DNA from 2 places in the Streptomyces sp. NPDC006463 genome. Region 2 is predicted to be linked to the other one. Evidence: predicted binding sites of a transcription regulator. Region 2 holds the regulator's gene; the other holds the start of a gene.
What was found. The regulator HspR, encoded in region 2, represses chaperone genes until heat shock. The targets are predictions, from matches to a motif close to TTGAGNNNNNNNNNCTCAA.
Positions count from the first base shown of each region.

Region 1 (14,188 bases), on a different contig from region 2:
CGCCAGCAGGAGGAGCGGCGGCTCAGTGCCGAGTCCCGCAAGGCCCGTAGCGCCCTCGGTTCCGAGAAGGCCCTGCTGGGGCGGCTCGCCCGGGAGCAGTACCAAGGCAGCCGCGGCCTTTCCCCGTACGCCCGGATGCTGCTCGCCGGGAACCCGCAGGCCGCCTTGGAGCAGCACCGCCTCGCCGCCCGCGAGGGCGCGCGGCAGGCCGCCGTACTGAAGCGGCTCACGCGTGGCGAGCGGGCGGCCGACGCCCTCGCCGCCCAGGCGCGCAAGGCGCTGGACTCCCAGCAGGCGCTGGCCGAGCAGCGCAGGCAGCAGAAGGACGAGGTCGCGGTGCAGCTCAAGGAGGTCGAGCGGGTGCTCGCCTCCCTGACCGCCGATCAGCTCGCGCAGCTCGGCGCGCGGGAGGCCCGTGACACCGCCGCCGCGCAGCGGAAGCTGGTGGATTCCGGGCGGCTTCCCACCCGCTCCGGTACCCCCACGGCCGCCGGCGGCGCGGCCCTCACCTACGCGGCCGCACAGATCGGCAAACCGTACGTGTGGGGCGCCGAGGGTCCGGCGTCCTTCGACTGCTCCGGGCTGACCTCGCAGGCCTGGGCGCACGCCGGCCGCGCCATCCCCCGTACCAGCCAGGAGCAGTGGGCCCGGCTGCCGAAGGTGCCGCTGGAGCAGCTGCGGCCCGGGGATCTGGTGGTGTACTTCCCCAAGGCCACCCACGTGGGCCTGTACGTGGGTGACGGGAAGGTCATCCAGGCGCCGCGGCCGGGCGCACGGGTCAAGGTCTCGCCGATCGCCGCCAACCCACTGCTCGGGGCCGTACGGCCCGACCCCGACGGGACGCCGCTCGCGGAGTACACCCCGCCGTCGCTCCCCGAGGGCGCGACGGCGGGGGACGACACCGGTTATTCGGAGGAAGAGGCGCCGGAGGAGGCGGCGGCGGCAGCGGCGGACGAAGCGACCTCCGCCAGGTAGTCCGCCGTGTCCTCGGGATCGAAGAAGTACGTGTCGAAGTCGGCCGGGTTGTCGAAGCCATTGGCGAATCGATTCGCCACCGGCTGGAGCTCCCCGGCCGCGCCGATCAGGTTCAGCACGTGCTCCGGCGGGACGCCCAGCATCGCGTTCGTCCACTGGGTCACCGGCTTGCCCGTGGTGAACCAGTACTTGTCGAAGGTCGCCTTCATCCACGCCTCGTCGAACGGGTTCTCCCCGTGCATCAGGATCGACGAGAGGTACGAGGCCGCGCACTTGGCGGCGGAGTTCGAGCCCTGGCCGGTGATCGGGTCGTTGGCGACGACCACGTCGGCGACGCCCAGCACCAGCCCGCCGCCCGGCAGCCGCCCGATCGGATTGCGGACCACCGGCGCGTAGCGGCCGGCGAGCGTGGCGCCCGCGTCCGTCAGCTCCACCTCCCTGGCACGCGCGTGCTCCCACGGCGTGTACTTCTCCATCAGTTCCAGGGTGAGCGCCAGGTGCGCCGCCGGGTCCGTGACGCCCTTGAAGACGTCCAGCGGACCGCCCGGAATGCCCTCCCAGAACAGGATGTCCGCCCGCCCCGAGGTGGTGAGGGTCGGCATGACGAACAGCTCGCCGACGCCCGGGACCAGGTTGCACCGGACGGCCTCGGTCTGCGGGTGCTCCGGCCGCGGCCCGAGCCCGTGCACGTAGCTGACGGCCAGGGCGCGCTGCGGGGCGTCGTACGGGGAACGGGCCGCGTCCCGGCCGAACATCGACACCAGCTCGCCCTTGCCGGCGGCCACCAGCACCAGGTCGTACGTACGGGAGAAGTAGTCGAGGTCGGCCACGGACGCACCGTGGATGACCAGCTGGCCGCCGCGCTGCACGAAGGTGTCGAGCCAGCCGGCCATCTTCACGCGCTGGTCGACGGACTGCGCGTACCCCTTGAGGTGGCCCAGCCAGTCGATGGCGCGGCCGGCGTCGGGGGCGGCGACGGAGACGCCGAGGCCTTCGATCTTCGGGGCCTGCTGCTCCCAGAAGTTGATCTGGAGGTCGCGCTCGTGCTGCAGGGCCGTGTCGAACATGACCTGCGTGGACATGACCCGCCCGGTGCGGATCTCGTCCGCCGTCCGGTTGGACATGAGGGTGACCTCGTACCCCTTCGACTGGAGTCCGAGGGCGAGCTGGAGACCGGACTGGCCGGCTCCGACGACAAGTATCTTGCGCATCTCTCACGTTCTCTGTTCGGGGGCGCTGTGTGCGGGGGCGCTCTATTCGGGAGTACCGGCGAGGGCGTGGTCCACCAGGGTCAGCAGGGATTCGACGACCGTGCGGCGACTCCGCGCGTCCATGATCACGACGGGCACGTCCGGCGGGATGGTGAGCGCCTCGCGCACGTCCTCGGGCTCGTACGACTCGGTGCCCTCGAAGTGGTTGACGGCGACGGCGTACGGCAGCCCGCAGCTCTCGAAGTAGTCGAGCGCGGGGAAGCAGTCGCGCAGTCGGCGGGTGTCGGCCAGCACGATGCCGCCGATGGCCCCGCGCACCAGGTCGTCCCACATGAACCAGAACCGCTCCTGGCCCGGGGTCCCGTACACGTAGAGGACGAGGTCGTCGTCGAGGGTGACGCGGCCGAAGTCCATGGCGACGGTGGTGGTGTTCTTGTCCGGGGTCGCGGACAGGTCGTCGGTCGGGACGCTGGCCTGGGTCATCACCGCCTCGGTGCGCAGCGGGGTGATCTCGGAGAGGGAGGAGACGAAGGTGGTCTTGCCGACGCCGAAGCCCCCCGCGACGAGCACCTTGACGGCGACGGGGGCACGGGAACGGTCGTACTGCCAGGGCTGGACGGCCTCGTCGTCCGCCACGCCCGGAACATCCGTCACAGGCGTTTCAGAGACGGCGAAGACCACTGAGCACCCTTTCGAGCAGCGCGCGTTCGGGTCGGCCCGTGCCGTGGCCCGTCCCGTAGACGCGGATCCTGCCCTGGTCGGCGAGGTCGCTGACCAGGACGCGGACCACACCGAGCGGCAGCTTCAGCAGCGCGGCGATCTCGGCGATCGTGCGCATGCGGCGGCACACCTCGACGATGGCGGGCAGCTCGGGCACGCGGTCGGGCTTCTGCGGCTCGGACACCTTGGTGTCCAGTGCGGCGACGAAGGTCTCCACCAGCAGGACCTCTGTGAACCGGGTACGTCCTCCCGTGAGGGAGTACGGGCGTACGCGGGCGGGGCGGCGATCGGCGCCGCGTATCGGCAGCCGGTCGGAGGCCTGACTCCTCACGGGGTTTTCTCCATCGACTGGCGCAGCTCACTGCGGACTTCGGGGGTCAGGACGTGGCCGGCGCGGCCGACGAACAGGGCCATGTGGTAGGCGACGACGCTCATGTCGCAGTCGGGGGTGGCGTGCACGCCCAGCAGTGAGCCGTCGCTGATCGCCATGACGAAGACGGAGCCGTGCTCCATCGCCACCATGGTCTGCTTGACGGAGCCGCCGTCCATCAGGGCGGCCGCACCGGCGGTGAGGCTGCCCAGACCGGAGACGATGGTGGCCAGGTCGGCGGAGGCGCCCCGCGGCCCCTTGCTCCTGGCCTGCGGGGCGGTGGCGGCGCCGTCCGTCACGGGGTCCGAGGACAGGAGCAGGAGCCCGTCCGAGGACACGACGGCGACGGAGTTGACGCCGGGTACCTCCTTGACCAGGTCGGTCAGCAGCCATTGCAGGTTGCGGGCCTGGGTGCTCAGTCCGTACGTACTGGGCGCGGTCATGTGCGTGCCTCCTGTGCGGTGTCCCCCTGGTCGGTGTGGCCCTGTTCCTGTTCCTGTCCGCGGTCCTGCGCGTGCTCGCGCCCCGTGTCCCGCGCGATCTCGGCCGCGGCCACGCGCCGCCCGTCCTGGGCACCCTGGTAGAACCCGCCGAGGCGGCGGCGCAGTTCGTCCGCGTCGACCCGGCGCGGCGGCTCGGGCGGTCCGTCCTCACTGACCGCGCGAGGGGCGGGAACGGACCGCGGCGTCCGCTTCGGCAGGCCCTTGTCGGTGACCGGCTCCGCCTCGGCGGGGTCGGCGGGGTGGCTGCCCTGACGGGGGAGCCAGTGCTCCTCGGCGGCGGTGGCGTGGCTGTGCGGATCCGGCTCGGGGTCGGATTCCCGTACGTCGGCACCTTGCCCGGCATCGTGCGCCGCGGCCGGGATCCCCGGCTCGGGGTCCGCCGTCCCGGAGGCGGCCGCGTCCGCGTCGGGGACGACCCGCGCGAGCAGCCGCTCCTCGGGACCGGGCCCGGCCGGGACCTCCGCCGCCGGGGCCGACACCGGGTCGGCCGCCGGGGCCGGGACGGTGAAGATCTGCTCGGCGGGCGGCAGCGGGCCGTCCACCGGACCGGCGGCGTCGGCCTCGGGCCCGGGCTCCGGCTCGGCGGCGACGGCAGCGGCGGGATCGGCGGGATCCACCTCGGCGGCCAGGTCCCCGTCCGGCAGGACGGCCCCGTCCAGCCCAGGCTCCGACTCCAGGCCGAGCTCCGGCTCCGGCTTCAGCTCCAGCTCCGACTCCAGGCCGAGCTCCGGCTCCAGGCCGAGCTCCAGCTCGGGCTCCGGCTCCCCGGCAGCGGATGCCGCCTCGCCGCGCATGCGGCTCGGAATCGTGTTCTCGTTCGCCTCGGCGATCACGCCGGGCAGGTGCAGCGCGGGCCCGCCCTGCGTGGCCAGGGTGTGCACCGGGGAGGCCGGCGGGGTCGCGGGCAGCAGTGCGGCCGGGACGACCACCAGGGCCTCGGTGCCGCCGTCCCGCGGGGCGCGCAGCTCCGCGGTGACCCCGTGGCGCGCCGCGAGGCGTCCGGCCACGTACAGGCCGAGGCCCAGGCCGTGTTCCGCCTCGGGCTCCTCGTCGTAGGCCTCGGGCGTGGCCAGCCGGGAGTTCAGTGCCTCCAGCCGGTCCTCGGTGACCCCGATGCCCGCGTCGACGACGGACAGCACCGCGTCACCGGAGTCCAGCAGCCACCCGGACACCTTGACCTTGGCGTCCGGCGGCGAGAAGGTCGTCGCGTTCTCCAGCAGCTCGGCCAGGACGTGCGAGATGTCGTCGGCCGCGTGCCCGGCGACCTGGGTGTGCGAGGGCAGCGCGGCGAGGTCGACGCGCTCGTAGCGCTCGATCTCGCTGACGGCGGCCCGCATGACGTCGACCAGCGGTACCGGCAGTCCCTGGCCGTGGCCGTGCTCCTGACCGGCGAGGACCAGCAGGTTCTCGTTGTGGCGGCGCATCACGGTGGCCAGGTGGTCGAGCTTGAAGAGGGTCGCCAGCCGGTCCGGGTCCTGTTCCTTGGACTCCAGGTCCTCGATGACCGCGAGCTGGCGCTCCACCAGGCCCAGGGTCCGCAGCGACAGCGAGACGGAGGTCGTCGACATGACGCGGCGGTGCTCTTCGAGCCCGGCGCGCAGCGCCGTCAGCTCCTCCTCCAGCGCCTCGCGGCCCGAGGTGAGCGCCTCGTTGCGGCCGATGATGCGGCGCCGGTCGGCGTCGAGCCCCGCGATGCGGGTGTGCAGGGAGACGGTCTGGTCCCGGACCGCGTTCAGGTGGCGTACGACCTCGGCGAACTCGTCGTTGCGGCCCGTGAACCGGACCGGCTCCACCGAGCCCTCCGGCGTCGCCAGCCGCTCCGCGCCGCGGCGCAGGACGGACAGCGGCCGGGTCAGCGAGCGGGCCACGGCTGTCGAGACGCCCACGGCGATCAGGAACAGCAGACCCAGCACCGCGATGATGGTTTCGAGCCGGGTCACGTCGTCGTCGCGCAGGGCGGCGAGTGCGGAGGCGCGTTGTCCCGCGAGGGTGGATTCGACGGACCGCATGCGGTCTATGCGGGCGGTGAGCGCGGAGCCGACGGCGGCCCCGTCGGTCTTGCGGTCGGCGGCCGAGAGCGTGGGCCGCTCGGTGAGCCGCTTGAGGTAGTCGTCGGCCGCCTTGACCTCGGGTCCGGTGACGGTGGCGGCGAGGGTCTGGCGTACGTCGGGCCGCGCGGCCCGCGCGAAGTCGTCCAGCGCGGCCTGTTCCCGTACGCGCGAGCGCTGGGCGGCGGTGCTGAGTTCGTCGGCCACGGCCGAGTTGGGGAGCTGCTCGCCGCGGGGGACGGCCAGTGCGGCGAGCAGCAGTCCGCGGGTGGCCGAGGCCTGTTCGACCGCCTGGCCCAGCGGGGCCATCGGGCGGGTGGTGGCGAGGGCGGCCACGGCGCGCGGCGGGGTCAGTTCGGCGAGCCGGTCGCCGGGGGCGAGGAGTTCCGCGATGACTCCGGCGTAGGCCTGGTGGGCGGCGAGGGCGCTGCCCTTGCCGTCGACGGCCTCGGCGCGGACGGCCTGGACGCGGGCGAGGGCCAGGGCGGTCTGCTCGTCGGCGTCGGCCTGGACCTCGGCGAGCTGCCGGTCGGTGCGGGCGGCGCGTTCCTGGACGGGGCCCTTGGCCCCGCCGGGGCGGCCCTTGGCGGCGTACTCGACGACGGCGTCGCGCTCGTCACCGAGGAGGTGCGCGAGGGTGAGGGTCTGCCGGGTCTGCTCCGCGAGGGTGACCAGGCGCTGGGAGTCGTTCAGTTCCCTCGTGGCGGAGACGACGGCTGGGCTGCCCGCCGCGAGGACGGTGAGACCGGCGACGGCCACGCCTACGACCAGCCTGCGGCGCACGCGGACGCGGCGTCCTGCGGGGGCCGGGCCGTCGGTGGCGGTGCCGTTCTTCCGAGACCGCTTCTTCTGCACCGGTGCTCGCAATCCTGTACGTGTGCTCTTGCTCGTCTACTCGTGTGGCCGAGGTAACGGCCGGTCAACAAGTAAACGCGCCCCGCTCCCTCGTACCGCCTCAGACCTTTGCAGTGTGATGGGGAGAGAGCCGCACATCACCCACCCGGCCACTCGAACGAGTGAACATCACGGATGAGTTGGCGACCAACTCGGACACCGGGTGTCAGAGCGCGTCCATGGACAGGCGGTTGAAAGATCCAGGCGGGCTTTGGCAGGATGCCCGCCCACACTCCGGGGGGCCTCGCCCGGGCCCCCGGAGGGCGCGCGGAGCCGCTCTCGCCCACCCCTCCCACATTGGTACGGACCTACCCGCGCGCCGGACCCCCGCGCCCGGCAGAATGACGGCATGCGCATCGACCTCGCCTCGGCCCCCGGTAACGCGGAACGCCCCAATGAGGACTGGGTGTCGGCGGCGATCCCCGCCTCGGGCGGCGGCGTCGTGGTCGCCCTGGACGGGGTCACCCCGCCGCGCGGCGACGACGGATGCGTGCACGGAGTGCCGTGGTTCGCGGCCCGGCTGGGCGGCCGATTGACCGAACTGTCCGGATCGCGGCGGGACATGCCGCTGGACCGGATCCTGGCGGCGGCCGTCCGCTCCACGGCCGAGGCACACCGGGACACCTGTGACCTTTCTCACGTCCGCACGCCGCAGGCGACGGTCGTCGTCGTCCGCTGGGACGAGGCGTACGTGGAGCACCTCGTGCTCTCGGACTCCGTACTGCTCCTGCAGGCGCCGGGCGGTGAGGTCACGGCCGTGCTCGACGACCGGCTGGACCGGGTCCCTCCGGACATGCTGCGGTCGGCGGAGGCGGCGGACACGCTGCGGAACGCGGAGGGCGGTTTCTTCACGGCGGCCGCCGATCCGGCGGTGGCGGCCCGGGCGGTGACGGGGCGCACCCCGCGCGGGCGGGTCCGGGCGGTGGCCGCGCTCACGGACGGGGCGAGCCGTTGGACGGACACGTTCCAGGAGGGCGACTGGTCGCAGTGCCTGGCGGTGCTGCGCAAGGAGGGCGCGCAGGGGCTGATCGGCCGGGTCCGCGCCATCGAGTCCGACCCTGCGCGCCCGTCGGGCCGGGGCAAACGGCACGACGACGCGTCGGCGGTCTACGCGGAGCTGTAGGGCCGCTCCGCGGTGGCCGCGGCTGCCGCGGCGCTCGCCCGGAGCGGCCTCGGGACTGCTCCGGGCCTACTCCTCGCCCGCGTTCAGTTGGTTGAGCAGCCGGGCCAGTTCCGCCACCTCGCCGCGGTCCCAGTCGGCGAGCTTGCGCATGTACTGCTCGCGCCGCGCGTCCCGTACCCGCAGGAACCGCTCGCGGCCCTCCTCGGTGAGGCCGACCAGGAAGGCCCGGCCGTCGGCGGGGTCCGGCTCGCGGGCGACCAGGCCCAGCACCTCCAGGGCCCGCAGCTGGCGGCTCATGGTGGCCTTGCCGACGCCGAAGTACGCGGCGAGCTCGGTGGCCCGCTGCCGGCCGGCAGCCTCCAGGCGGGTGAGGAGTCCGTACGCGGCGGGTTCGAGCTCGGGGTGGAGCTCGCGGGCCATCTCGCCGGAGGAGGCGCGGGCGCGCCGGAGGAAGACGGACAGCTCCCGCTCCAAGGCAAGGAACTCCTGGTCTTCGCTCCCGTGCACGTCCGGCTCCCTCTGTGGTGGTGTGGGCCGCCAGTATTTCGCAGCGGACACGCCGAGGGCCCGGGGCCCCGCCTGAGGGTCCCCCCGGACGGAGTCCGGGGGAGGGGACCCGGGCGGGGCTCCCCCGCCTACGCGGCGGTGGTGAAGGGCACTTCCGTCTGGACCTCGGTCCGGGCCAGGGCGAGCTCCAGGACCTGGCGCACATCGGTCACCGGGTGCACTTCCAGGCCCTCCAGCACCTCGGCCGGGACGTCGTCCAGGTCGGCCTCGTTGCGCTTGGGGATGATGACGGTGGTCAGCCCGGCCCGGTGCGCGGCCAGCAGCTTCTGCTTGACCCCGCCGATCGGCAGGACCCGCCCGGTCAGCGAGACCTCGCCGGTCATGGCCACGTCCGTGCGCACCTGGCGCCCGGAGAGCAGCGAGGCGAGCGCCGTGGTCATGGTGATGCCGGCGCTCGGTCCGTCCTTGGGCACCGCGCCCGCCGGGAAGTGGATGTGCACGCCCCGGTCCTTCAGGTCTGCCACCGGGAGTTCCAGTTCGGCGCCGTGGGAGCGCAGGAAGCTGAGCGCGATCTGCGCGGACTCCTTCATGACGTCACCGAGCTGGCCGGTGAGGGTCAGACCGGCCGCGCCCGTCTCCGGGTCGGCCAGTGAGGCCTCCACGAACAGCACGTCGCCGCCCGCGCCGGTCACGGCGAGGCCGGTGGCCACGCCTGGGACCGCGGTACGCCGCTCCGCCGGGTCCTGGGCGGACTCCGGCACGTGGTGCGGGCGTCCGATCAGGGCGCGCAGGTCGTCGGCGCCGATGCTGAAGGGCAACTCGCGCTCGCCCAGTTCGTGCTGCGAGGCCACCTTGCGGAGCAGCCGTGCGATGGACCGCTCCAGGGTGCGTACGCCCGCCTCGCGGGTGTACTCGCCGGCGAGCTTCCTGAGCGCCTCCTCCTGCAGGACCACCTCGTCGGCGCCGAGGCCGGCGCGCTCCAGCTGGCGGGGCAGCAGGTGGTCGCGGGCGATGACGACCTTCTCGTCCTCGGTGTACCCGTCGAGGCGGACCAGCTCCATGCGGTCGGCCAGGGCCTCCGGGATGGCCTCCAGGACGTTGGCGGTGGCCAGGAACACCACGTCGCTGAGGTCGAGCTCCACCTCCAGGTAGTGGTCCCGGAAGGTGTGGTTCTGGGCCGGGTCCAGGACCTCCAGGAGGGCGGCGGCCGGGTCCCCGCGGAAGTCGGAGCCCACCTTGTCGATCTCGTCGAGCAGGACGACCGGGTTCATCGACCCGGCCTCCTTGATGGCCCGGACGATGCGGCCGGGCAGGGCGCCGACGTAGGTCCGGCGGTGTCCTCGTACCTCGGCCTCGTCGCGTACGCCGCCGAGCGCGACCCGGACGAACTTGCGGCCCATGGCGTGGGCGACGGACTCGCCGAGCGAGGTCTTGCCGACTCCGGGCGGTCCGACGAGCGCGAGGACGGCTCCGCCGCGGCGGCCGCCGATGACGCCCATGCCGCGCTCGGTGCGCCGCTTGCGCACGGCGAGGTACTCGGTGATGCGGTCCTTCACGTCGCTGAGCCCGGCGTGTTCGGCGTCGAGGACGGCGCGCGCTCCCTGGATGTCGTACCGGTCCTCGGTGCGCTCGTTCCAGGGCAGCTCCAGGACGGTGTCCAGCCAGGTGCGGATCCAGGAGCCCTCCGGGCTCTGGTCGCTGGCCCGCTCCAGCTTGTCGACCTCCTTGAGCGCGGCCTCGCGGACCTTCTCGGGGAGGTCCGCGGCCTCGACGCGGCTGCGGTAGTCGTCGGACTCCTCGCCCTCCTTCTCCCCGTTCAGCTCGCGCAGCTCCTTGCGGACGGCCTCCAGCTGCCGGCGCAGCAGGAACTCGCGCTGCTGCTTGTCGACGCCGTCCTGCACGTCCTTGGCGATGGACTCGGCGACGTCCTGTTCGGCGAGGTGGTCGCTGAGTGCCTTGACGGCCAGCTTGAGCCGGGCGACGGGGTCGGCGGTCTCCAGCAGTTCGACCTTCTGCTCGACCGTCAGGAACGGCGAGTACCCGGAGTTGTCGGCGAGCGCCGACACCCCTTCGATCTGCTGGACCCGGTCGACGACCTGCCAGGCCCCGCGCTTCTTGAGCCAGCTGGTGGCGAGTGCCTTGTACTCCTTGACGAGCTCGGCGACCGCACCCGGCAGCGGGTCCGGCACGCGTTCGGTGACGGTCTCGCCCTCGACCCACAGTGCGGCCCCGGGTCCGGTCGTACCGGCGCCGATACGGACGCGGCCGCGGCCGCGGATGAGCGCGCCGGGGTCCCCGTCGGAGAGCCTCCCCACCTGCTCGACGGTCCCGAGCACACCCGTGCCCGCGTACTTCCCGTCGATCCGCGGCACGAGCAGCACTCGGGGCTTCCCGCCGCTGCCCGCCGCGGCCTGGGCCGCCTCCACGGCCCCGCGCACCTCGGCGTCGGACAGGTCCAGCGGAACGACCATCCCAGGCAGCACGACCTCGTCGTCGAGCGGCAGCACGGGCAGAGTGAGCGGTACGGACGTCGAAGCCATGATCTTCCCTCCGGCAGTGAAGTTGAGCTATGCCGACTCAATGCATGTGCGCCGCCCGTTGTTCCCCAACAGCCGTTCGCCCGGGGCGAACGGCTGAGGGGTCAGTCGCCCGGTGCGGAGACGTGGACGTCGCCCGACGTGGTCTTCGCCGAGAGGTGGGAGGGAGCCGAGGGGTCCGTGGGGACAGTGATGTCGCGGGTGCCGGAGGTGGTGGTGACCGCGAGCTGGTATGCGGCCGGGGGGACCTTCAGGATGACGTCGCCCGAGGTGGTTTCGGCGAGGACCGAGGACGGGGCCACCGCGAAGTGCAGGCGGGCGTCACCCGATTCGGAGTGGACGTCCGCGCTCGGGCCGGACAGGCCGGTGGCGGTGATCCCGCCCGAGGAGGTGCGGATCTTCAGCGGGCCGCCGATCCGGTCGGCCCTGACCCGGCCCGACGTGGCCGCGACGTCGGCCGCCGTGACGCCCGTCACCGTGATGCGGCCGCTGGTGCTCCCGAGCTTGACCGTGACGGAGGCCGGGACCTCCAGGCGGTAGTCGATGTAGCAGTCGGGGGGGCAGTCGTCGGTGAAGGTCAGCACACCGCCGGAGACCTGCTGGCCGGGCGTCGGGGCGGTGTCCCCGCGGTAGTGGACGGTCCGGCGGACCGTGACTCCGGGCCCTCCTCCGGCGGTGACCTCGATCGAGCCGGCCCGGGCGGCCGTGACCTCCACCGCGGTGACGGCCTCGGTGACCGTGGCGTCGGCGCTCGCCGTCTTCTGCGGGCCGTCCCCGAGGGAGCAGCCCGCCAGCAGTAGCCCGGCCCCGAGGGCGACGACGGCGGTGCGGGCGGGGCGAAGTGACGCGGCGTGAGAGATCATGGTCACGAGTCTCGGGCGGAAGGCGCCCGCGGCCGATGGGGCCGGTCCCCGGATCCGTGGTGGGGTTATCCCCCGCTGCCGTCCGCGTCCCCGCCCGCCGGCCCGTGGCCCGTGACCACCGGCCGCCGGTCCGAGGGCATGCCCCATTCGCTCCACGACCCGTCGTACACGGCCAGGTCCCGGTAGCCGGCGAGGGTGGCGCCGAGGGCCAGGACGCAGGCCGTCACTCCCGATCCGCAGCTGAAGTAGAGGCGCTCCCGGTCGCCGGTCAGCGCGCCGATGGCCGCGCGGAGTTCCTCCGCCGGGCGCATCAGGCCGTCGGGGCGCCGGAGTTCGGCGAAGGGCAGGTTGAACGCCCCCGGCATGTGGCCGCCGCGCAGGCCCGGGCGGGGTTCGGGGGCGGTGCCGGCGAAGCGCTCACGGGTGCGGGCGTCCAGGACGGCCGCGGCCGGGTCGGCCAGGGCCGCGGCGACGGTGGCGCTGTCGACCAGCAGCCCGGGGCGGGGGCGGGCGGTGAAGGAGCCGCGCGGGCCGTCGTACGCCGGGCCGTCGGCCTCGACGGGCAGTCCTGCGGCCTTCCAGGCGGGCAGTCCCCCGTCGAGTACGGCGGCCCGGTCGAAGCCCATCGCGCGCAGCATCCACCAGGCGCGGGCGCTGGAGTAGATGCCGGCGCCGTCGTAGACGACCACGGTGGAGGTGTCGTCGACGCCGAGGACCCGCATCGCCTCGGTGAACCGCGCGGCGCCGGGCATGGTGTGCGGGGCGGGGGCGTCGTGGTCGGAGAGGTCCCCGTCGAGGTCGAAGGGGCGGGCGCCCGCAATCCGGTGGGCGGCGCCGCGATGGGCGCCGACGGAGGCGTCGAAGAGGACCAGCCCGGGCACGGTCAGCCGCTCCGCGAGCCAGCCCGCGCCGACCAGCGGTCCGGGGATCTCGGAACCGGCCCCTGGGGACGTGGAGTTCTGGGACGTGGGCATGCGGCGCCTCCTGTGCGAACCGGGTCGCCCCATCCTCGCAACCGGCCCGCTGCGGGGACGCGCCCGGGGCGGGCTCAGGGTCCGCCGCAGCCTCCCGGGCGGGCGTACACGGCGACCCGGGCTCCGCGTACCTCGGTGACCGAGCACAGGTCGAACCAGGCGGCCAGCGTCTGGCGTTTCACGGCCTCCCGCGGGTACGGGTCCAGCGGCTGGTCGGCCGGGTCCAGCAGGGCGATCACCCGGGGGGACCCGATCAGCGCCTCCCGGATGGCGAGCGACGGCAGTTCGGTGCCCTGCAGGCTGCGCGAAGCCGCCGGGGTGCGGTCCAGGGCCACGTCGCGCAGCTGCGCGTAGACGTCGGGCGAGGACAGCAGCCACTCGCGCCGCCGCGACGGCAGGAAGGCCACCGCGTCCCCCGGCCGGGCCTGCTCCCGGACCGCGGCGGCCACGGCGAGGACGTCGTCCTTGCGGCTCTCGGGCGTGCGCAGCCACGCCGACCACAAGGCGAAGGGCACCAGCAGGGCGGCGGCCGCGAGCCACCGCCACCGGCCGCGGGCCGACGCCAGCCGGGCGCCCGCCAGCAGGGCCGGCCCGGCCAGCGCGTAGAGCACGTACCGGTCGACGTACCAGGGGTCGAGGAGGGAGACCGCCAGCAGCAGACCGGGCGGCAGCAGGGCGAGCGGCAGGGCCACGCGTACGAGCTCTCCCGGTGCGCCCCGCGCGAGCAGCAGGGCGGCCGCCGCGAGGACCCCGTACGCCGCCCAGTCCTGCCAGCCCGGCCGCCCGAGCCAGCCGAGCTGCTGCTGCGCCTGCCGGGCGCTCACCAGGGCCAGCGGCAGCAGCAGGGCCACGACGGTCCCGGCGGCGACGCGCCAGCCGCGCGAGCGCCAGGCGCTGAAGGCGTGCGCGAGCAGGGCCAGTACCGCGAACTCGTGCAGCCAGCAGCCGAGCAGCAGCACCGCCGCGTACGCCGTCCACCGCTCGCGCAGCATCAGGTACGTCGCCCACACCACGGCCGCCGCGACCAGGGCGTACGAGCGGCCCTCCTGGGCGTACATCTGCACGGGCGGCAGCACGGCGTAGGTGACCCCGGCGATCAGCGCGGCCCGCTCCCCCGAGAGCCGGTGGGCGATCGCGGCCACCCCGGCGGCCGCGAGGGCGGTGGCGGCGACGGAGGGCAGCCGCAGGGCCCACAGGCCGCCGTCCCAGGCCAGGTACACGCCGTGCATGAGCAGGTAGTACAGGCCGTGTACGGCGTCCACCTGGCCCAGCAGCTCCCGGAGCCCGCCGAGCGGGCGGTGGGCCACCTGCCAGGTGACCGACTCGTCGCGCCACATGCTGCCGCGCCGCTCCAGGCCCCAGAGGCCGAGGAGGACGGCGAGCAGCGGGGGCAGCACGCGCCAGGACCAGGGGGCGATGCGGGTGATGGCTGCCTCCGGGAACTGTCGCGACGGGCGTGGGGA
Region 1 covers NZ_JBIAHP010000025.1:634-14,821, forward strand. Annotated here, with positions in the region: gene ACFYOB_RS33450 (NlpC/P60 family protein) at 1-975, shown strand, start outside; gene ACFYOB_RS33455 (styrene monooxygenase/indole monooxygenase family protein) at 906-2,186, opposite strand; gene ACFYOB_RS33460 (ATP/GTP-binding protein) at 2,229-2,867, opposite strand; gene ACFYOB_RS33465 (DUF742 domain-containing protein) at 2,848-3,237, opposite strand; gene ACFYOB_RS33470 (roadblock/LC7 domain-containing protein) at 3,234-3,719, opposite strand; gene ACFYOB_RS33475 (nitrate- and nitrite sensing domain-containing protein) at 3,716-6,682, opposite strand; gene ACFYOB_RS33480 (hypothetical protein) at 7,071-7,844, shown strand; gene ACFYOB_RS33485 (MarR family transcriptional regulator) at 7,911-8,351, opposite strand; gene lon (endopeptidase La) at 8,480-10,891, opposite strand; gene ACFYOB_RS33495 (DUF4097 domain-containing protein) at 10,993-11,751, opposite strand; gene ACFYOB_RS33500 (sulfurtransferase) at 11,817-12,725, opposite strand; gene ACFYOB_RS33505 (hypothetical protein) at 12,800-14,188, opposite strand, start outside.
Region 1: lon (endopeptidase La) is a predicted target of HspR. The motif match lies at 10,914-10,932, and genes of this name have one in related genera.

Region 2 (14,188 bases):
TCAGCAGCAGCGAGAAGAAGCCCACCGCCACGAACCAGTGCGCGAACCCGACGATGCCCCAGCGGTTCATGCGGGTGTGGCCGAGGAATTCCTTGACCAGCGTGATGGTGCGCTGTGTGGGGTCGCCGGTGCGCGTGCCCGCGGGCACTGGCTGGCCGAGGCGCACGAAGCGGTAGATCTGCGCGATGGCACGGCCGAACAGCGCGACGGCTACCACCGTGATGACCAGCGACACGATGATCGCGGCGAGTTGCATGGGAGGGCTCCTCGGGCGGTACTTACTAAGCGGTAACTTATTGAGTCAAGGCATGAGGTTACCCACTCCCGACGCCGCAATGTAGCTGAGCGCGCGGTGATCTGTGTCGCTCAGGCATGCCTTTGCCGATAGGCCGCCCGCGGCGTCTGCGCGAGGATCGCCAGGTCCATCCCCAGCCAATGGTTCTCCACGTAGTGCCGGTCGAGCAGCGCCATTTCCTCCCAGGGTAGGTCGGAGCGCGCGCTGACCTGCCACAACCCGGTCATCCCGGGCCGTACGAAGAGCCGCTCGGGCCGGTCTGTACGGGAATCCGGGCGCGGCCCGACCAGGGACATCTCGCCGCGGAGCACGTTGATCAGCTGGGGCGCCGAGTCCAGTGCGCAGCGCTCCAGGGCCGCGCCGAGGCGGCCGGCGTCGCCGGTGCGCAGCCGCCAGGTGCGGAACGGCCGTCCGGCCAGACCGGCCGCCGGTACCCGTACGAACGCGCGGCCGCCCCGGGTCGCGAAGAGCAGCCCTGCCGCTGCCGCGAGGGGGGCGGCGAGCACGACGAGCAGGATCGCCGCACCGATGAGGTCGAGCACCCGCTTGGCCGAGGGCCTGACCGGCCGGCGCCCTGGCCGGGCGGGGAGGGGCAGCAGCAGAGGCATGTCAGCACCGTGCCGCATGCCTCCGGCGGTCCCGGGGTGGCGCGCGGCCGGATGCCCCGTTCGGGTGCCGCGCCCGCGGCCTGGCCCGGCGCCCCGGACCCCGCGCCGTCAGGGCCGATGCCACGGGTTGCGCGTAAGGGCGACCTAAAGGTTGAGTCGCATCGACTCAGCTCTGTTGACGTCCACGCGGCGATGCGGCATGGTTGAGTCTGTTCCACTCAAGTCAGCTGGAGGAATCAAAATGGCACGTGCGGTCGGCATCGACCTGGGCACCACTAACTCCGTCGTCAGCGTTCTGGAAGGCGGCGAGCCCACCGTCATCACCAACGCCGAGGGCGCCAGGACCACGCCGTCCGTCGTCGCCTTCGCCAAGAACGGCGAGGTCCTCGTCGGCGAGGTGGCCAAGCGCCAGGCGGTCACGAACGTGGACCGGACCATCCGCTCCGTCAAGCGCCACATGGGCACTGACTGGAAGATCAACCTGGATGGCAAGGACTTCAACCCGCAGCAGATGAGCGCCTTCATCCTGCAGAAGCTGAAGCGTGACGCCGAGGCGTACCTGGGTGAGAAGGTCACGGACGCGGTCATCACCGTCCCGGCCTACTTCAACGACTCCGAGCGTCAGGCGACGAAGGAGGCCGGTGAGATCGCGGGCCTGAACGTCCTGCGCATCGTCAACGAGCCGACCGCCGCCGCTCTGGCCTACGGTCTCGACAAGGACGACCAGACCATCCTCGTCTTCGACCTCGGTGGCGGCACCTTCGACGTGTCGCTCCTGGAGATCGGCGACGGTGTCGTCGAGGTCAAGGCCACCAACGGTGACAACCACCTCGGTGGCGACGACTGGGACCAGCGCGTCGTCGACTACCTGGTGAAGCAGTTCGCCAACGGCCACGGCGTCGACCTGTCCAAGGACAAGATGGCGCTCCAGCGTCTGCGCGAGGCCGCCGAGAAGGCGAAGATCGAGCTGTCCTCCTCCACGGAGACCTCGATCAACCTGCCGTACATCACGGCGTCCGCCGAGGGCCCGCTGCACCTGGACGAGAAGCTCACGCGCTCGCAGTTCCAGCAGCTGACCGCGGACCTGCTCGACCGCTGCAAGACCCCGTTCCACAACGTCATCAAGGACGCGGGCATCAACCTGTCCGAGATCGACCACGTGGTCCTGGTCGGCGGCTCCACCCGTATGCCGGCCGTCGCCGAGCTCGTCAAGGAGCTCACCGGCGGTCAGGACGCCAACAAGGGCGTCAACCCGGACGAGGTCGTGGCCATCGGCGCCACCCTCCAGGCCGGTGTGCTCAAGGGTGAGGTCAAGGACGTCCTGCTCCTCGACGTGACCCCGCTGTCCCTGGGTATCGAGACCAAGGGCGGCATCATGACCAAGCTGATCGAGCGCAACACCACGATCCCGACCAAGCGCTCCGAGATCTTCACGACGGCCGAGGACAACCAGCCGTCCGTGCAGATCCAGGTCTACCAGGGCGAGCGCGAGATCGCGGCGTACAACAAGAAGCTCGGCATGTTCGAGCTGACCGGCCTGCCGCCGGCCCCGCGTGGCGTCCCGCAGATCGAGGTCTCCTTCGACATCGACGCGAACGGCATCATGCACGTCACGGCCAAGGACCTCGGCACGGGCAAGGAGCAGAAGATGACCGTCACCGGCGGCTCCTCGCTCGGCAAGGACGAGGTCGACCGCATGCGCCAGGAGGCGGAGCAGTACGCGGACGAGGACCTGCGTCGCAAGGAGGCGGCCGAGTCCCGCAACCAGGGCGAGCAGCTCGTCTACCAGACGGAGAAGTTCGTCAAGGACAACGAGGACAAGGTTCCGGCCGAGGTCAAGACCGAGGTCGAGGCGGCCGTCGCCGAGCTGAAGGAGAAGCTCAAGGGCGAGGACACCGCCGAGATCCGTACCGCGACCGAGAAGCTCGCCGCGGTCAGCCAGAAGCTCGGCCAGGCGATCTACGCCGACGCCCAGGCCGCGCAGGGCGCCGCCGGCGCCGCTGCCGGTGATGCGGGCCAGGCGAAGGCCGACGATGATGTCGTCGACGCCGAGATCGTCGACGACGAGAAGCCGAAGGGCGGCGCTGCCTGATGTCGGAGGAGACCCCGGGCTTCGAGGAGAAGCCCGACGTCCCCGTCGACGGCACGCCCGACGAGCCGAAGGCCGCCGACTCCGCCAAGGAGGAGGCGGCGGCCCCGGCCGGGGATTCTGGAGCGGATGTGGCCCTGCTGGCGCAGCTGGACCAGGCCCGTACGGCGCTCGGTGAGCGCACCACGGACCTCCAGCGGCTCCAGGCGGAGTACCAGAACTACCGCCGCCGGGTGGAGCGGGACCGGATCACCGTCAAGGAGATCGCGGTCGCGTCCCTCCTGACGGAACTCCTCCCGACCCTGGACGACATCGGCCGGGCGCGGGAGCATGGCGAGCTGGTCGGCGGTTTCAAGTCCGTGGCCGAATCGCTGGAGACGGTCGCCGCCAAGATGGGCCTGCAGCAGTTCGGCAAGGAGGGCGAGCCCTTCGACCCGACGATCCACGAGGCCCTGATGCACTCGTATGCGCCGGACGTCACCGAGACGACCTGCGTGGCGATCCTGCAGCCGGGGTACCGGATCGGCGAGCGTACGATCCGTCCCGCGCGGGTCGCGGTGGCCGAGCCCCAGCCGGGCGCGGCCCCCAAGTCCGAGTCGGCCGAGGCCGACACGCCGTCGGACAAGGACACGGATGCCCCCGACAAGGGCTGATGTTGAACCAGTAGGAGCACGAGAGGAGGGACACCGGGGATGAGCACGAAGGACTTCGTCGAGAAGGACTACTACAAGGTCCTCGGTGTCCCGAAGGACGCCACCGAGGCCGAGATCAAGAAGGCGTACCGGAAGCTCGCACGCGAGTTCCACCCGGACGCCAACAAGGGCGACGCCTCCGCCGAGGAGCGCTTCAAGGAGATCTCCGAGGCGAACGACATCCTCGGCGACGCCAAGAAGCGCAAGGAGTACGACGAGGCACGTGCCCTGTTCGGCAACGGTGGCTTCCGCCCCGGGCCGGGCGGGGCCGGCGGTTCGTTCAACTTCGACCTCGGCGACCTGTTCGGCGGCACCCAGCCGGGTGCCGGCGGCGCGGGCGGCGGCTTCGGCGGCGGTCTGGGCGATGTCTTCGGCGGCCTGTTCAACCGCGGCGCCGGGCCCGGTGCGGGAACCCGTACCCAGCCCCGCCGCGGCCAGGACATCGAGTCGGAGGTCACCCTCTCCTTCACCGAGGCGGTGGACGGGGCCACGGTCCCGCTCCGGATGTCCTCCCAGGCCCCCTGCAAGGCCTGTTCGGGCACCGGCGACAAGAACGGCACCCCCCGGGTGTGCCCGACCTGTGTCGGCACCGGCCAGGTCTCGCGGGGCAGCGGCGGCGGCTTCTCGCTGACCGACCCCTGCGCGGACTGCAAGGGCCGCGGCCTGATCGCCGAAACCCCCTGTGACGTCTGCAAGGGCAGCGGGCGCGCCCGCAGCTCGCGCACCATGCAGGTCCGGATCCCGGCGGGCGTCTCCGACGGCCAGCGCATCCGGCTGCGCGGCAAGGGTGCGCCCGGCGAGCGCGGCGGTCCGGGCGGAGACCTCTACGTCGTCGTGCACGTCGACTCCCACCCGGTGTTCGGCCGCAAGGACGACAACCTGACGGTGACCGTCCCGGTGACGTTCGCGGAGGCGGCGCTGGGCGCCGACATCAAGGTCCCGACCCTGAACGGCCCCTCGGTGACGCTGAAGCTGCCGCCGGGCACCCCGGGCGGCCGCACGATGCGGGCCCGCGGCAAGGGAGCGGTCCGCAAGGACGGCACCCGCGGCGACCTGCTGGTGACGGTGGAGATCGCGGTCCCGGTCGAGCTGTCGGACAAGGCCCGCGAGGCGCTGGAGATGTACCGCGAGGCGACGGAGTCGCAGGACCCGCGCTCCGCGCTGTTCGAGTCCGCGAAGGGAGCATGACATGGACGGCCGCCGACGACAGTCCTCCCGCTTGGGTGGGGGGTACCAGCTCACCGACGAGACCCCGGTCTACGTGATCTCGGTGGCCGCCCAGCTCTCGGGTCTGCATCCGCAGACCCTGCGCCAGTACGACCGTCTCGGCCTGGTCTCCCCGGACCGTACGGCCGGGCGCGGCCGGCGCTACTCGGCCCGTGACATCGAGCTGCTCCGCACGGTGCAGGCGCTGTCCCAGGACGAGGGCATCAACCTGGCGGGCATCAAGCGGATCATCGAGCTGGAGAACCAGGTCGCGGCGCTCCAGCAGCGCGTGGCCGAGCTCTCCGCAGCGGTGGACGGCGCGGCGGCCACGCTCCAGGCCCGTGAGGCCCAGGTGCACGCCTCCTACCGGCGCGACCTGGTCCCGTACCAGCCGCCGGTGCCGGGCAGCGCCCTGGTCGTCTGGCGGCCCAAGCGGCCGACGGACTGACAACGCGTGCGAAGGCCCCTCCCGGTGTCCGGGCGGGGCCTTCGGCGTACCCGGCGCCGCCGGCGCCGGTCAGAGCTGTGGATCCCGCGTGGGCCCCGAGACCTGGCCCAGGATCCCCGACTGGGCGATGAGGAAGCCGAGCTGGGCCCGGCTGCCGCTGCCCAGGGCGGAGGCCAGCTTGGCGATGTGCGCGCGGCAGGTCCGTACGTTCATGCCGAGGCGGCGCGCGATGGCCTCGTCCACGTGCCCCTCGACGAGGAGTTGGGCGATGGAGCGCTGCACGCCTGAGATCCCCGAGGGCGTCGGATCGTAGGGGATCTGCTCGTTGAGCGGCGTGGCCCGGCGCCACAGCTGCTCGAAGACCCGGGCCAGGTAGCGGACGAGCGCCGGGTGCCGCAGTTCCAGGGCGATCTGCTGGTCGTCGCTCGCGGGGATGAAGGCGACCGACTCGTCGCAGATGATGAGCCTCTCGACCAGCTCCTCCAACGTCCGGATCTCGACCTTGCCGCTGGCCATCCGGTCGACGTACGCCATTGTTCCGCGGCTGTGGCGCACGGTGTGCTGGTAGAGGGTGCGCATGCTGACACCACGCCGGATGAGCGGCTGGTCCCGCTCTATCGCCTGGTTCAGAATGTTCTCGGAACGCCCGCCGCCCGGCTGGATGGTGAGCATTTCCGCCTGGCATTCGGCGGTGGCGACGTTGAGGGCCGCGTTGATCCTGTTGAATCCCTCCAGCACGGTGATCGCGTGGGTGGGGGCGGGAGTCAGCGCGCTGATGGCCATGAATGGCTCAAACGCTTCGGTGAGCTCGATGGAAGAGCGCCGGCGCTGCAGGATCTCCCGTTCCAGCGGGTGCAGCCGCTGCGCGAGGGCCACCGAAGGTGGAACCGGACGGAGCCAGTTGTCGTCGTCCGGGTCAGGGTGCAGCAGCGCGAATTCCAGCAGGCAGGGCGTCTGCTCGACCTCTTCGCGGGCTATGCGGCCGGAGCTGAGCGCGCTCGCGTACAACTCGGCCCCGAGGTCGCACAGGTCCGTCACCGCGTGGGGATGTGTCTGGTTCATCCGCATAATCGGCAAATCTCCCACCCCCAGGGTCCTGCATGTACAGGAACATGATGCATCGCCACGGTGGCAATGGCGTGGCTCGATAAGTCATCGTCTGAGATGCGGGGGAGAGGAATCCATCAAGTGAGGACAACGTCGACCATGTACAAGAAATTGCTTCGCTCGGTGGCTGCCATTGCTCTCTCTACGGCCGCTGCTGTCGGTGGAATCTCGCTCGCGCAGACCAGCTGGGGCGGCACGCCCGCCGACAGCGGTTGGGGGGCCGGTGCCACCACCGGTGAGAGCGACAGTGGTTGGGGCAAGGTCTTGGCCGACAGTGGCTGGGGCCCCGCACCCAAGCCGGTTATGGGTGGGAAGTCTTCGGACGCATGACCCCCGACGACCGCGGCTTCCGCCGCGAAATGGCCTCCGCTTACCGGTCGGGATGGCAGTTCATCGACCTGGCCACGGCGATCCCGTACCCCGGGGACTCGCTGATGGTCACCCTGTTCGGTCAACCGATCGTCGTCGTGCGCGAGGAGGACGAGGACGTACGTGCCTACCGGTGCCTGCGCCGCCCGCGGGGCGCGCCGCAGCCCGTCCGCTGCGAGGTGCGCTACGGAATGGTCTTCGTCAATCTTGATCAGCGCGATCACCAGCTCTTCGAACCCGATATCACCACCGCCACCCCCCGCAGTGCCTGAAGCGATTCCCCCGTCGTTGCAGATCGCTCAGGCGCTACCCCCACACAACGGCGCCATCGTGGACCTGACCACGATGGCGCCGTTGTGATGTCCGCGTCCAGTCGCTGACCGGACAAGATGCGGGTGAGAATTCAACTTTTTACGCGCGGCCCATGGCCCGGTCCAGCGTGATCTCCATGACGACCCGGTCGGGATTGGGCGAGGGTATGCGCCCGTAGCGCTCCGCGTAGCGCGCCACCGCGTCGGCGACCGCCGCCTCGTCCGTACGGATCACCGCGCGGCCCTCCAGGGTGGCCCAGCGGCGCCCTTCCATCTGGCACACCGCGACCCGCGCCCCGCCCGGCTCCCCGGCCTGGGCCGCCAGGATGTTGCGGACCTTCTTGCTGTGCTTGTTGCTGATCACCCGGGCCAGGCCGGCCTCCGGGTCGTAGGTCACGCCCACCGGCACCACGTGGGGCGTGCCGTCGGGACGCGGTGTGGTCAGCGTGCAGACGTGCCGTTCCCGCCAGAAGGCGAGGTATTCGGGCGTCGGGTTGAGTGGGTCATGGGACATGGCCCGAAGAGTACGACTCCTTGCCTTGAGTGGAATAGACTCAACTTTGCATAGGTTGTTCATGTCAGAGTTAGACAGAGTCGGTCAGGGTGCCGTCACCCCTTCCGGAGAGGAGAAGCCGCCCCGTGGACGCCGAGCTCACCAACAAGAGCCGAGCCGCGCTGAACGCGGCCACCAGCAGGGCCGTCAAGGACGGCCATGCCGATCTGACCCCCGCGCACCTCCTGCTGGCGCTCCTCGCCGGCGAGGACAACGAGAACATCACCGACCTGCTCGCGGCCTCGGACGCCGACCAGGCCGCCGTGCGCGGCGGCGCGGAGCGGCTGCTGGCGGCCCTGCCCAGCGTCACCGGCTCCACGGTCGCGCCCCCGCAGCCCACCCGCGAGCTGCTCGCCGTACTCGCCGAGGCCGACACCAGGGCGGGCGAGCTGGGTGACGACTACCTGTCCACCGAGCACCTGCTCATCGCCATCGCCGCCAAGGGCGGCGCGGCCGGCGAGGTCCTGTCCAAGCAGGGGGCGAGCGCGAAGAAGCTGCTGGACGCCTTCGAGAACGCGAGAGGAGGGCGGCGGGTGACCACCCCCGACCCCGAGGGCCAGTACAAGGCGCTGGAGAAGTTCGGCACCGACTTCACGGCGGCCGCCCGTCACGGCAAGCTCGACCCGGTCATCGGCCGCGACCACGAGATCCGCCGCGTCGTCCAGGTGCTCTCGCGCCGTACGAAGAACAACCCGGTGCTCATCGGTGAGCCCGGCGTCGGCAAGACGGCCGTCGTCGAGGGCCTGGCCCAGCGCATCGTCAAGGGCGACGTCCCCGAGTCCCTGAAGGACAAGCGGCTCGTCGCCCTGGACCTCGGAGCCATGGTCGCGGGCGCCAAGTACCGCGGCGAGTTCGAGGAACGGCTCAAGACCGTCCTCGCCGAGATCAAGTCCAGCGACGGCCAGATCATCACCTTCATCGACGAGCTGCACACGGTCGTCGGCGCGGGCGCCGGCGGCGACTCCGCAATGGACGCGGGCAACATGCTCAAGCCCATGCTGGCCCGCGGCGAGCTGCGCATGGTCGGCGCGACCACCCTCGACGAATACCGCGAGCGCATCGAGAAGGACCCGGCGCTGGAGCGGCGCTTCCAGCAGGTGCTGGTCGCCGAACCGTCCGTCGAGGACACCATCGCGATCCTGCGCGGGCTCAAGGGCCGCTACGAGGCCCACCACAAGGTCGTCATCAACGACAGTGCGCTCGTCGCGGCCGCGACCCTCTCCGACCGGTACATCACCTCCCGCTTCCTGCCCGACAAGGCCATCGACCTCGTCGACGAGGCCGCGTCCCGGCTGCGCATGGAGATCGACTCCTCGCCCCTGGAGATCGATGAGCTCCAGCGCTCGGTGGACCGGCTGCGGATGGAGGAGCTGGCGCTGAAGAACGAGTCCGACCCGGCCTCGCTGGAACGCCTCGACAAGATCCGCAAGGACCTCGCGGACAAGGAGGAGGAGCTGCGCGGCCTGACTGCCCGCTGGGAGAAGGAGAAGCAGTCCCTCAACCGCGTCGGTGAGCTCAAGGAGCGCCTGGACGACCTGCGCGGCCAGGCCGAGCGCGCCCAGCGGGACGGGGACTTCGACACCGCCTCCAAGCTGCTCTACGGGGAGATCCCGGCCCTGGAGCGCGAGCTGGCGGAGGCCACCGAGGCCGAGGCCGAGGCGGAGGCCTCCCGGGACACCATGGTCAAGGACGAGGTCGGCCCGGACGACATCGCGGACGTGGTCGGCGCCTGGACCGGCATCCCGGCGGGCCGGCTGCTGGAGGGCGAGACCCAGAAGCTGCTCCGCATGGAGGACGAGCTGGGCCGCCGCCTGATCGGCCAGAAGGAGGCCGTCCGGGCCGTGTCCGACGCCGTACGCCGCACCCGCGCCGGAATCGCCGACCCCGACCGCCCGACCGGCTCGTTCCTCTTCCTGGGCCCGACGGGCGTCGGCAAGACCGAGCTGGCCAAGGCGCTCGCGGACTTCCTGTTCGACGACGAGCGGGCCATGGTCCGCATCGACATGTCCGAATACGGCGAGAAGCACAGCGTGGCCCGCCTCGTCGGCGCCCCGCCCGGCTACGTCGGCTACGAGGAGGGCGGCCAGCTCACCGAGGCCGTGCGCCGCCGCCCGTACAGCGTGGTGCTCCTGGACGAGGTCGAGAAGGCCCACCCCGAGGTCTTCGACATCCTGCTCCAGGTCCTGGACGACGGCCGCCTCACGGACGGCCAGGGCCGCACCGTGGACTTCCGCAACACGATCCTGATCCTCACGTCGAACCTGGGCAGCCAGTTCTTGATGAATCCGTCCACACCTGCGGACGAGAAGAAGAAGCAGGTCCTGGACGTGGTCAGGGCGAGCTTCAAGCCGGAGTTCCTGAACCGGCTGGACGACACCGTGGTCTTCTCCGCACTGGGCGAGGACGAGCTGGCGCACATCGCGCAGCTCCAGATCGGCCGTCTGGCGGCGCGCCTGGCCGACCGGCGCCTGGCCCTGGAGGTCACGCCCGAGGCCTTGGCCTGGCTGGCGGACAAGGGCAACGACCCCGCGTACGGTGCCCGGCCGCTGCGCCGCCTGATCCAGACGGCGATCGGCGACCGTCTCGCGAAGGAGATCCTCTCCGGCGAGGTCAGGGACGGCGACACCGTACGGGTCGACGTGGCGGGCGAGGACCTGCTGGTCGGCAAAGCCCTGTAGCGGGCGGCGGGCCGCGGCACCACGCCGCCGCGGCCCGGGCTCTCACACGTCGTACGCGACGAACCGGATCACGACGTCGTACCCCACCTGCTGCTCGACGCTGATCTCCACCCTCGACGCGCGGCCGGGCACGGCGTCGGGATGGTCGACGCCCAGGCACCGGTCCCCGCCTTCCGGGTCGTACCCCGGGCCCGGCTTCGGGCAGACGGTCGGACGCTGCTCGCGCCCGTGCTCCTGCGCCTGCGGGAAGGCGGCGGCCAGCCACGGGTCCAGCCCGGTCCGGGCCATCCGGAACGACCCGGTCATGGTGGTGTCCAGCCAGTCGGTCCGCTCGCACCGTTCCTCCCGGGCCCCCTCCGGCAGGCTCGCCCGGGCGAACGCCATGGCCTGCGCGCAGCTGACCTTCGTATGGCTCTCGGGGCCGTCCGAGGCGTCGGCCCAGTTGTCCGGGGCCAGCCACAGCCACACCGCGCCGCCGATGCCGATGGCCAGCGGCGCAGCCAGCACCGCGAGCGCGAGCCCGCGCGTTGCGCCCATCCCGCCGCGCACTGCCACACGTGTCCCCGTACAAGCCTCATCGCCTTGTCGGCGGCCTGCTCCTGTCCGCCCGGAGCGGATCGTAGCTGTCGGGCTGGACATGGGGTGGGCGGGATGGGGGAGGATGCATGTATCCGCACGAAGGGAAGTACACGGTGAGCATCGACCCGGCCTCGATTCCGAACTTCGGAGGGCAGCAGCCCGATCCGCAGGCCACAGGACCGGCGGGCCCCGTCGTCCCCGACCAGGATCTGGTCAAGCAGCTGCTGGAGCAGATGGAGCTCAAGTACGTCGTCGACGACGAGGGTGACCTCGCGGCGCCGTGGGAGGAGTTCCGCACCTACTTCATGTTCCGCGGCGAGGACGAGCAGCAGGTTTTCTCGGTGCGGACCTTCTACGACCGTCCGCACAAGATCGAGGAGAAGCCCCAGCTTCTCGAATCGATCGATGACTGGAACCGTCGCACCCTGTGGCCGAAGGTCTACAGCCACACCCACGACGACGGCTCGGTCCGCCTGATCGGCGAGGCGCAGATGCTGATCGGCACCGGCGTCAACCTGGAGCACTTCGTGTCCTCCACGGTCAGCTGGGTCCGCGCCTCCATCGAATTCGACAAGTGGCTCGTCGAGCAGTTCGGCCTGGAGAAGGAGATCGACTCCGCCGACGGCGACGACGAGAAGAACGGCGACGACAGCCAGTAATCGGCGGTCTCGCTCACAGAGGTACGCGCGCCACGAGCAGCAGGTACAGCCCGTAGCCGTAGCCGAGCCCGGCCAGCACCGCGGTCACCACGACCGCGGTGCGGGGCCGGGCTCTGGCCATGACGGCCGCCACGGGCAGCAGCAGCGGGAAGGCCGGGAGCAGGAACCGCGGCTTCGATTCGAAGAAACCGGCCCCGCCGTAGGCGATCACCAGTAGCACCCCGGTGTACACGAGCAGCGGCAGCGGGGTCCGGTCCAGCAGCAGCAGGACCGCCAGCAGCCCGGCCGCGGCCAGCAGCACCACGGTGACGGTGGTGGCGAGCGGCACGTGCCCGCCGGTCAGCACCCGCTCCGCGGAGCGCAGCGCGCCCTGCCCGAAGTCGAAGCGGGAGCCCCAGCGCCGCTGCACGGTGAAGTAGCCCCCGACGGGATCGCCCGTCCGCACACCGACGGCCAGCACGTACGCCGCCCAGCCCGCGGGGGCCAGCAGCCCGGCCACCCACACCCCGGGCGCGCGGGATCCCCGTACGAGGACGGCGTACAGGGCCATGGCCGAGACGGCGGCGGCGACGGCGAGCCCGGTGGGCCGGGTCAGCCCGGCGAGCACGGCCAGGCCGGCCGCCCACAGCCAGCGGTCCCGCAGCAGGGCGTAGAGCGTCCAGGCGGCGAGTGCGGCCAGCAGCGCCTCGGTGTAGGCGAGGGTCAGCACCACGGAGTGCGGCAGCGCCGCCCACAGCCCCACGAGCAGCAGCCCGGCGCGCGGGCCGATCACCCGCTCTCCGACCCGGTAGACCCCGACGGCGGCCACGGCCGCGCAGACCCAGGCGACGAGGAGCCCGGCGGGGACGAGCCCGCCGGGCAGGACGGCGGAGACGAGCCGTATCAGCGCCGGGTAGAGCGGGAAGAAGGCGTAGTCGCTCTGGATGGAGCCGGTCTCGGGCCACATCAGGGTCCGGCCGTAGCCGTGGGCGGCGATCCCCAGGTACCAGGCGGAGTCCCAGGACAGGCCGAGAACCCGCAGGGGATCCCGTCCGGCCCACCAGGATCCGAGGGTGAGGACCAGTACCCCGGCGCCGCGTACGGCGGCGAACACTCCGAGCGCGAGGACCGTCGTCGGCGCGGCCGACCGGACCGCCTTGACCGCGCGGATCTCCAGGGGTGACGCGGACACGGAGGCTCTGCCCGTTGCCATGTATCCCGACTTTCCCGCTCTTCGTGAGTACGCTCATCTGATGATGAGAGCTTCGGGCACCTTCAAGGTCGTCAGCTTCACACCGGCTTCACTCACCCCGCAACCACCCGTGGAAACCGGTCTCCCGGTGGGCGTCGCCACGATGGAGAAGCGTTACGCGGGCGACACCCTGACGGGCCACTCGTCCACGCTCTTCACCGCCGCGTTCGACCAGGAGGCGGGCGTCGGCAGCTACGTCGCGATGGAGTCCTTCGAGGGCGCCCTCGACGGCAGGCAGGGCGCCTTCAACTTCGTCCACTCGGCCGCCACCGACGGCGGACCGTCCCGTGCCGCGGAACACTTCGCGATCGTCCCGGGCAGCGGCACGGCCGCGCTGACCGGCATCACCGGCGCGGGAGGTCTGCGCGTGGACGAGGACGGCACGCACCGCATCTGGTTCGACTACGAGCTCCCGCCCGCCTAGAACCGCCCAGAGGGCGGCTCAGCCGCCTGCCCGCAGGCGGCTCAGGCGGGCCGCGGCCTCACGGAGGACCTCGGTCTTCTTGCAGAAGGCCCAGCGGACCTGGGTGGCTCCCGCGGACTTGTCGTCGTAGAAGACCTGGTTCGGGATGGCGACCACGCCGCAGCGCTCGGGCAGGGCGCGGCAGAAGGCGAGACCGTCCTTCTCGCCGAGCGGGGTGATGTCCGTGGTGATGAAGTACGTCCCCTGCGGGCGGAAGACCTCGAAGCCGGCGGCCGTGAGGCCGTCGGCGAGGATGTCGCGCTTGGCGGCCAGGTCGGCGCGGAAGGCCTCGTAGTACGTGTCGGGGAGGGCGAGGGCCTCGGCGATCGCGTACTGGAAGGGGCCCGAGGAGACGTAGGTCAGGAACTGCTTCGCCGAGCGGACCGCCGTGACCAGTTCCGGGGGCGCCGTGACCCAGCCGACCTTCCAGCCCGTGAACGAGAAGCTCTTCCCCGCGGACGAGATGGTGACAGTGCGCTCGCGCATGCCCGGGAAGCCCGCCAGCGGGGTGTGGGCGCCCTCGAAGACCAGGTGCTCGTACACCTCGTCCGTGATCACGAGGAGGTCGTGCTCCACGGCGAGGGCGGCGACGGCGGACAGCTCCTCGCGGGTCAGGACCGTGCCCGTCGGATTGTGCGGGGTGTTCAGCAGGAGCAGCCGGGTGCGGGGGGTGACCGCGGCGCGCAGTTCGTCCAGATCGAGGGCGAAGGCCCCGGCGTGCGGGCGCAGCGTCACCGGGACGCGTACCGCCCCGGCCATCGCGATGCAGGCCGCGTACGAGTCGTAGTACGGCTCCAGGGCGATGACCTCGTCGCCCGGTTCGAGGAGGGCGAGCAGGGCGGCGGCGATGGCCTCCGTGGCGCCCGCCGTGGCCAGGACCTCGGTGTCGGGGTCGAAGGC
Region 2 covers NZ_JBIAHP010000010.1:277,347-291,534, reverse strand. Annotated here, with positions in the region: gene ACFYOB_RS20415 ((Fe-S)-binding protein) at 1-256, opposite strand, end outside; gene ACFYOB_RS20410 (sugar transferase) at 367-903, opposite strand; gene dnaK (molecular chaperone DnaK) at 1,145-2,995, shown strand; gene grpE (nucleotide exchange factor GrpE) at 2,995-3,645, shown strand; gene dnaJ (molecular chaperone DnaJ) at 3,685-4,872, shown strand; gene ACFYOB_RS20390 (heat shock protein transcriptional repressor HspR) at 4,874-5,338, shown strand; gene ACFYOB_RS20385 (helix-turn-helix transcriptional regulator) at 5,408-6,400, opposite strand; gene ACFYOB_RS20380 ((2Fe-2S)-binding protein) at 6,772-7,086, shown strand; gene ACFYOB_RS20375 (pyridoxamine 5'-phosphate oxidase family protein) at 7,226-7,639, opposite strand; gene clpB (ATP-dependent chaperone ClpB) at 7,765-10,356, shown strand; gene ACFYOB_RS20365 (hypothetical protein) at 10,399-10,911, opposite strand; gene ACFYOB_RS20360 (YbjN domain-containing protein) at 11,049-11,594, shown strand; gene ACFYOB_RS20355 (hypothetical protein) at 11,608-12,786, opposite strand; gene ACFYOB_RS20350 (DUF3224 domain-containing protein) at 12,830-13,249, shown strand; gene ACFYOB_RS20345 (pyridoxal phosphate-dependent aminotransferase) at 13,268-14,188, opposite strand, start outside.